Vallitalea longa: one gene and its partner. The protein of the gene in region 1 interacts with the protein of each later gene in a pairwise test. Links are inferred from orthologs where the notes say so. Each region holds a gene or a part of one and is shown in the gene's direction. Other genes may lie near its edges.

The links. The genes of interacting proteins can lie anywhere in the genome.
Region 2: the proteins of tsaE (region 1) and rlmB interact in binary tests that used the Escherichia coli proteins (3 or more experiments, as listed by UniProt). The link is inferred for Vallitalea longa from one-to-one orthologs.

What each region holds. Positions count from the first base shown.
Region 1 is NZ_BRLB01000009.1:182,228-187,376, forward strand. Bases 208-3,177 are described here. They hold tsaE (tRNA (adenosine(37)-N6)-threonylcarbamoyltransferase complex ATPase subunit type 1 TsaE), read left to right. Parts: upstream 208-1,461; coding sequence 1,462-1,893; downstream 1,894-3,177. Other genes in these bases: QMG30_RS14895 (ECF transporter S component), read left to right, coding at 208-558; QMG30_RS14900 (YcxB family protein), read left to right, coding at 721-1,461; tsaB (tRNA (adenosine(37)-N6)-threonylcarbamoyltransferase complex dimerization subunit type 1 TsaB), read left to right, coding at 1,890-2,603; rimI (ribosomal protein S18-alanine N-acetyltransferase), read left to right, coding at 2,594-3,028. In the rest of the region: more of QMG30_RS14895, read left to right, coding at 1-207; QMG30_RS14920 (ATP-binding protein), read left to right, coding at 3,181-5,149. UniProt on the Escherichia coli protein: Required for the formation of a threonylcarbamoyl group on adenosine at position 37 (t(6)A37) in tRNAs that read codons beginning with adenine.
Region 2 is NZ_BRLB01000027.1:11,737-14,765, reverse strand. Bases 1-2,777 are described here. They hold rlmB (23S rRNA (guanosine(2251)-2'-O)-methyltransferase RlmB), read left to right. Parts: upstream 1-905; coding sequence 906-1,649; downstream 1,650-2,777. Other genes in these bases: sigH (RNA polymerase sporulation sigma factor SigH), read left to right, coding at 2,392-2,777; QMG30_RS23420 (NYN domain-containing protein), read left to right, coding at 1,862-2,374; QMG30_RS23430 (putative polysaccharide biosynthesis protein), read left to right, coding at 1-889. In the rest of the region: more of sigH, read left to right, coding at 2,778-3,029. UniProt on the Escherichia coli protein: Specifically methylates the ribose of guanosine 2251 in 23S rRNA.

The sequences.
Region 1 (5,149 bases):
TCAAAAACCGAAAAAAAATTTAATACAATTTATCTGGTGAAAGTTGCTTTACTAAGTGCAATAGCATACATTATATTTATATTGGAATTTCCGTTGCCTTATTTTCCACCTTTTTTGGAAATAGATTTTAGTGATACGGTAGCGATTATTGGTGGAATTATTCTAGGACCAGTAGCAACAGTGATAATTCAATTCATGAAAAATCTGCTTAGATTTATAATGTTCAATTCTGGTACAGGAGGAATAGGAGAGTTTGCTAATTTTTTAGTTGGTGTAGCTTATGTTTTACCTTTCTGCCTGATATTTAAAAGGAATAATGTAAAAAGATTCGTTATAGGAAGCTTAACAGCAATAATAGTTATGACAATAACAGCAGGATTGGTTAATTACTTTATTAATATACCTGTATATACAGGTATAACTTCACATACCGAGAAAATGGGTATGATATTTGGAGCTTATATACCTTTTAATCTTATAAAAGGTGTTATCGTTACTATATTTAGTGGTATTGTAATTAAAGCATTCAAACCGACTATACTGAAAAAGTGGAGTTGAAAAAACCTAGATTAGATCTAGGTTTTTTTGTTAATAAATATAAAGAATAGATAACTAAAAAAATTATTATAAATTTAATTGTAGGTTGTTTTCTACTAGCTAAATTAACGTAAAAGTGCTATAATACCTATCGAAAGCATTCTTTAATAATTGGAGGTTAATATGGCAAATAAGAATAAAAAGAACAATAGTAAGAGTGGAAAGAATAATAACAATAGCAAAAATGTTAATAATTCACAAAAAGCAAATAAAACCGCAAAACTTGATAATAATAAACTAGATAAAAATAAAACAGATAAAAATAAATCTAACAAGAGTAAACCTAATGACAGTAAATCTAATAAAAATAAACCTATTAGTGATAATAAGCTTAATAGTAATGATATAGAATTAAATGTAAAAATTAATGAAAAAGATATGTTCTTTTTTATGTTAGGACATGTTTATTCAAGACTCAGTAGCAAAATAACATTGATATTCAGTATAATTTGCTTAGTAGTATTTCCAATATCTTTTTTGTGGCATGATACATTTACCACTCTAATATTATTGTTTGGAGCTTTACTGTATTTAGTGATATCTCCATTAATGTTATATTTACAATCTAAAAAACAATTTTTAACTAATCCTGTATATAAAGAAGCAATTATATATAAAATCAATGAACCAGGATTCAGTGTACTTCAATCTGGTCAATGGGTAGATTTTGGATGGGATAATTTGTATAAAGTCGTTGAATCAAAATATAATCTTTTATTTTACATAAATAAAGATCAAGCTTTTATTATACCAAATAGACTAATTGAAGATAAGAACATGAAGAATATTGAAAAGATTGTTAGCAGAAAAATGGAATCTACAAGATATAAATTCAAACAGCAGAAGAATGAAGGGAAGATTTGATTGATTTATAAATCATTTTCAGCAGAAGAAACAAAAGAGATAGGCAGAAACATGGGAGATAAAGCAGAAAAAGGACAGATATATTGTTTGCTCGGTGATTTAGGTGTCGGCAAGACAGTATTCACAAAAGGATTTGCGGAAGGTCTAGGAATTAATGAACATATTACTAGTCCTACCTTCACAATTGTTAATGAATATTATACTGACAAGCTAAAATTCAACCATTTTGATGTTTACAGGATAGATGACCCAGATGAAATGTATGAGATAGGATATGAAGAATATTTTTATAATGATGCAGTATGTCTAGTAGAATGGGCAGATTTAATTAAAGAATTAATGCCAAAAGAAGCAATATGGATTAATATTGAAAAGGATCTTGATAAAGGTATAGATTACAGGAAAATAACAGTCGGAGGAATTGACAAATGAAAGTTTTAGCCATAGAAAGTTCTGCTGTGGCTGCTTCTATAGCTGTTGCAGAAGACAATCAATTAATATGTGAATATACAACTAACTATAAGAAAACTCATTCACAGACATTAATGCCTATGATAGAAGAAGTTTGCAACATGATCAATTTAGATTTAGATGAATTAGATGTAATAGCAGTTTCTAAAGGCCCTGGGTCTTTCACAGGATTAAGAATCGGTGTTGCTACAGCAAAAGGTCTTGCCCATACACTGGAAATTCCTATTGCAGGGATTAATACTCTAGATGCTTTAGCTTATAATATTGGATACACTGATAGAATAATATGTCCATTAATGGATGCAAGAAGAAACCAAGTATATACAGGTTTATACTCATATAATGGGAATGATTTTATCAATATATTACCTAGTACAGTTGTACCTATAGAAGAAATAATTATAGAAATCAAAAAATTATCTAGACAAGTCATATTTTTGGGAGATGGTGTAGCTCCTAATATTGATGCAATAAAAAATAATTTTACACATGAAGAATATGTATTAGCTCCTTTAAATAATAATGTACAGAGAGCATCCTCAGTAGCTGCTTTGGGTATATTATATGGGACAAAAGGGAAAACAGAAAGTTATATGAATTTCAAACCTATATATCTCAGAAAGTCCCAAGCAGAAAGGGAATATGAAAGGAAACATAATACATGTATCTAGTAAGAAAAATGAAATTAGAGGATATAGAACAAGTACATTCAATTGAAGAAAGTACTTTCCCTAATCCTTGGTCAGAAGATGCATTTACTAAGGAAATAACAATCAATAAACACTCAATATACATGGTAATAGAAGAAGACAATAATATATTAGCATATGCGGGATTATGGAATATCGTAGGTGAAGGGTATATTACTAATATAGCAGTAAAAAAAGATAGAAGAGGAGCAGGACTTGGTAGAAAAGTAACGGAGGCTCTTATAGAAGAAGGTAGAAAACATGGAATTATGTCTTTTACTTTAGAAGTAAGGATAAGTAATAAGAAAGCAATTAAACTATACAAGAAATTAGGATTCGAAATATCCGGAGTAAGAAAGAACTTTTATGAAAAACCAAGAGAAGATGCTTATATAATGTGGAAATAAGTTAATAGCTTTATAATGATATGATACTTCCAAAGTAGACAGTTTACTTGGAGGTATTTTTTTTTATTAATTATTAACAAGATACCTTATAAATGTATAAGATAAAGTATATGAAACTTTAAAGGGCAAAGGGTATAGGGAGGAGCTGCTTAATGAAGGAATTGTATGAACTTTCCCATGAAGATTTAGATTTGAAGTCAATTATCATAGAAGAATCAGATAATGACAAAGATGAAGAAGATATATTTGTTGGGAATGGCAGAGTAAGCGAAATACTTGATTTTGGTCTTAAGCTAAATGGATCTGGCTATAATATATACTTATCAGCTGAAGAAGGATTAAACACTGTAGAATTTCTAAAAAAATTTCTAAAAGACAAGAGTAAAAAGAACAATCCTCCTGATGATTGGTGTTATGTGTATAACTTCAAAAATGAAGATAAACCAAGAGTTCTGCGACTATGTTGTGGTAAAGGGAAGAAATTCAAAAAGAATGTAGAAAATTGTGTAAAAGATATAATACTACAATCTAACATTAAATTGAATAGTGCAGAATTTAAAAAGGTTGAGACTTGCCTAAAAGATGAGTTTTTATCTAAAGGTGAAACTAAATTAGAAGAATTGAAAGATGATGCTAAAAAGCTTGGATTTTCTACTAATATAACAGATAAAGGCATCTTTTTTATTCCCATAATAGACGGGAAAAAAATTAGCGAAGAGAAATACGATGATCTAACAGTTGAAGAACAAGAAATAATATTAGAGAATCTAAATATCATGGAAAACAAATCAGAAGATATAATGAAGCAAGTAAAAAGATTAAAAAAAATATCTGAGGCGAAAGTAACCAAATTACAAAATAAAATTTTAAAAATAATTATTGATGATGCATTTAAAAGAGCAGAAAAAGATTTTGAAAACAATAAAAAAGTAATAGCATATATAAAAGAGCTAAAAGATCATTTATTCTTGGACATAAAAAATATATTATCTGAAGATGATAGCAGTACATTAAAATCCTTACTGAATGATGACGAGGATGATAATCTGGAAAAGTATAAAGTTAATCTTTTCATCGACAATTCCAATGCTAAAACATCTCCAATCATTTATTGTGATAATCCATCTTATTACGAAATGTTTGGTAAAATAGAATACGAAAATGAATTAGGTATCTATACCACTAATTATACTATGATAAAAAAAGGAGTACTTCATAATGCCAATAGCGGTTATTTAATCATTAATGCAGAAAACATATTAAATAGTGCTTTAACTTGGAGTACATTAAAAAAAGTTATAATAAATAGAAAATTGGTTTTTGAGAATATTAGAGAACAACTTGGTTCACTTCCAATAAAAACGATAAAACCAGAGCCTATTCCTATGGATTTAAAGGTAATTTTAATTGGAAATGAACGTATTTACAGCTTATTGTATGCTTATGATAATGAGTTTAAAGAATTATTTAAATTACATGTACAGCTTAATACGGAAGTTGATAAAAACAAAAAAATAATAAGTAAATACTATCATTTTTTTGATGATATATGTGATAGAAAAAAATATAGAATGCTTACTAAAGATGGAAAAAACGAACTATTAAAATATGCATCATACATTGCAGAAGACAGAAACAAATTAACAACCAAATTTTCTGTATTATTAAATTTGATAGAAGAAGCTGATTTGTGTGCAGCACGTTCTAATGTAAATGTAATAAACGCCAATGTTATTAAAGAAGCATATATCAAGAAAAACAATAGAGCGGCTTTATTGAAAGAAAACATAAAAGACTTATACGAAAAAGATAAAATAATAATTGATTATGGGGAAAAGAAAATAGGGCAAATAAATGGAGTAGCATTAAGTGATTATAGTGAAAGTACAGTTGCAAGAATAATTCGAATTACTGCTGTAACCTATATGGGTAAATTAGGTGTTATCAATATTGAAAAAGAAAATAAACTCAGTGGAAATATATTTGACAAAAGCATTGGTATATTAGCAGGCTATATAGGAAATAAGTATTCTCAAGATTTTCCATTAATGTTAAATTGCCAGATTTGTTTTGAGCAGGTCTATAATATTATTGATGGAGATAGTGCTTCTTGTGCAGAAC
Region 2 (3,029 bases), on another replicon or contig:
ACTTATAGTTATAGCAATACCCATAACAATTGTCTCTGCTGCATATTCTATAATGAATCTTATAGATTCTAGTACTATCTATAAGCGACTTGGAGCGATATCAATAGATAAATTGCAGGCAGTTGATATGTATGGACAAATGGGTAACGCATTTACTATAATCAATGTTCCTCTTACTATAAGTCTTGCACTTATGATTAGCATAGTTCCAGCTGTATCTATTGCTGTAACTAAGAAAAACTTAGAGGATTTAGTAGCTAAAATAAAATTGGCGATAAGATTTGCACTTTTACTTGCTTTACCTGCAGCTATTGGCTTATTTTTGCTGGCAAAGCCTATAATGGAATTATTATATCCTACATCTGCTGGGTATGAGTACTTGAGGCTATATAGTATCTGTTTGATATTTATAATACTAGGACAGGCATTAGCAGGTATATTACAAGGAATGGGTAAATATTATTTTCCATTAATATCTCTTGCAGTAAGTATAGTCATAAAAGTTATAATGAATTATGTTTTAGTTGCAAGCGAATTACAATTAAAAGGTGCTATTATTGGTTCAATATGTTATTATATTATTTATGTCTTATTGAACTATCTGATGATAAAAAAAGAAACCAAATTAAAGCTTAATGTGATAAAAATAATTATAAAACCTTTAATTTCAACTGGCATTATGGGATTAAGCGTTTGGTTGATATATAATGGTATGATTGAATTGGTCAATAGCAATACTATAGCTACTTTATTATCTATAATATGTGGTATAATAGTATATGTAATAATGTTAATAGTAACAAGAACATTGCAAGAGGAAGATTTTGCATTTATCCCTAACAATGAAAAAATTGTTAAAAGGCTAAAAAATATGAAACTCATAAAATAACAAGAGAGGTATAGTTATGGATAATAATGATTTAATATTAGAAGGAAGAAATGCTGTAGCAGAAGCGCTAAAAGCTGATAGAAGTATAGATAAGGTTTTTATTATAGATGGCAAACATGACGGTCCATTAAAAAAAATCGTAGCAGAAGCAAGAAAGAGAAATATTATTGTTAATTTTGTAAATAAAGACAAATTAAATGATATTTCCATTACAAAAAAACATCAAGGAGTCATAGCTTATGCAGCGGCATATAACTACGTTGATGTAAAAGATATAGTACAAATAGCTGCTGATAAAGGAGAAGCTCCTTTTATTATAATTCTTGATAGTATTGAAGATCCACATAATCTAGGAGCTATACTTAGAACGGCTAATATTGTAGGTGTTCATGGTATAATTATTCCTAAGAGAAGGGCGGTAGGTTTGACTTCGACTGTTGCAAAAACATCAGCTGGTGCAATAGAATATACGAAAGTAGCAAGAGTAACTAATGTTGCTAGAACTATTGATGAGCTTAAAAAAGAAGGTTTTTGGATAGCTTGTGCTGATATGGAAGGTGACCTTATGTATGATGTTGATTTAAAAGGTTCTCTTGCAATAGTTATTGGTAATGAAGGTGAAGGAGTATCTAAGAATGTGAAAGACAAATGTGATTTCATAGTGAAGGTACCAATGAAAGGCGATATAACTTCACTGAATGCATCTGTTGCTGCAGGAGTTTTAACCTATGAAGCATTAAGACAGAGAGAATATAATTAAAAGTATACTATGATTTTGATTGAAATAATATATAAGTATATTAACAGATATTAGACATGTTAAAGTTATTGCTGTATGATCTTTTGATTATTAAATATTAAGGATTATAGGTGAATTATCATAATTGAAATTGGTGTAATAACATTTACAAACTAGAAATTATATAGTATACTTAAATATGCTTTCAAATTAAGTTGGAAGGCGGATAAGTTTTGACACGAGAATTTCTATTAGTAGATGGGTACAATATTATTTATGCTTGGGACAAGCTGAAGAAAGCATTAGAAGAAGAGAGTCTAGAAATAGCTAGAAAGAAATTATTAGATATAATGTCTAATTACCAAGGCTATAAAAAAATAAATGTAATAGTTGTATTTGATGCACATAGAGTGAAAGGAAATAGAAGTATCGAAAGATATAATAACATTGATGTAGTATTTACAAAAGAAGTTGAGACAGCTGATCATTATATTGAAAAAGTCGCTCATCTAATAGGAAGAGATTACAGAGTAAGGGTAGCTACATCAGATGGACTTGAACAAACTATTATCCTAGGAAAAGGTGCTAGCAGAATATCAGCTAGAGAATTACATAACGAGATAAATATGATGGATAAAGATATTCGAAAGAATTTTATTGAGAAAATACAGATTGATAATAATCGTTTAGAAGGTCACCTAGACTCTAAAGTTTTAGAATGGATGGAAAAGATGCGTAGAAAATGATAGAGGGGTTGATGTAGTTGGATTATGCTACTTGGTACGACGATTCATATGTTACGTATTCAGATGAACAACTTGTGGAGTTAGTGAGAGAAGGGGATAACGAAGCTCTAGATTACTTAATGAATAAGTATAAAATTTTGGTTGAAAAGAAAGCAAAATCTTATTTTTTAATAGGTGCTAGCAGAGATGATATTATTCAAGAAGGTATGATTGGACTCTTTAAGGCAATTCGCGATTTTAAAGAAGAAAAGACTGCGTCCTTCTATTCTTTTGCTGATTTATGTGTGACAAGACAGATGATATCAGCTGTGAAGGCATCTACAAGACAAAAACATCTTCCTTTGAACTCATATATTTCATTAAATAAACCATCTTATGAGGAAGAAAATGATAAAACGACTTTGATCGATAAAATGCCATCTAGAAAAATTATTAATCCTGAAGAGTTATTAATTGGACAGGAAAACCTAAGTATTATTGAGCATGAACTTTCAGAAAGACTAAGTAAACTTGAAAAAGAAGTTTTACAAAGTTATATATATGGTAAAAGTTATGTTGAGATAGCAGTTAATCTTGATAGACCTGTAAAATCGATTGATAATGCGTTACAGAGAATAAAGAAAAAAGTTGAGATTATTTTAGTTGAAAAAGGGGT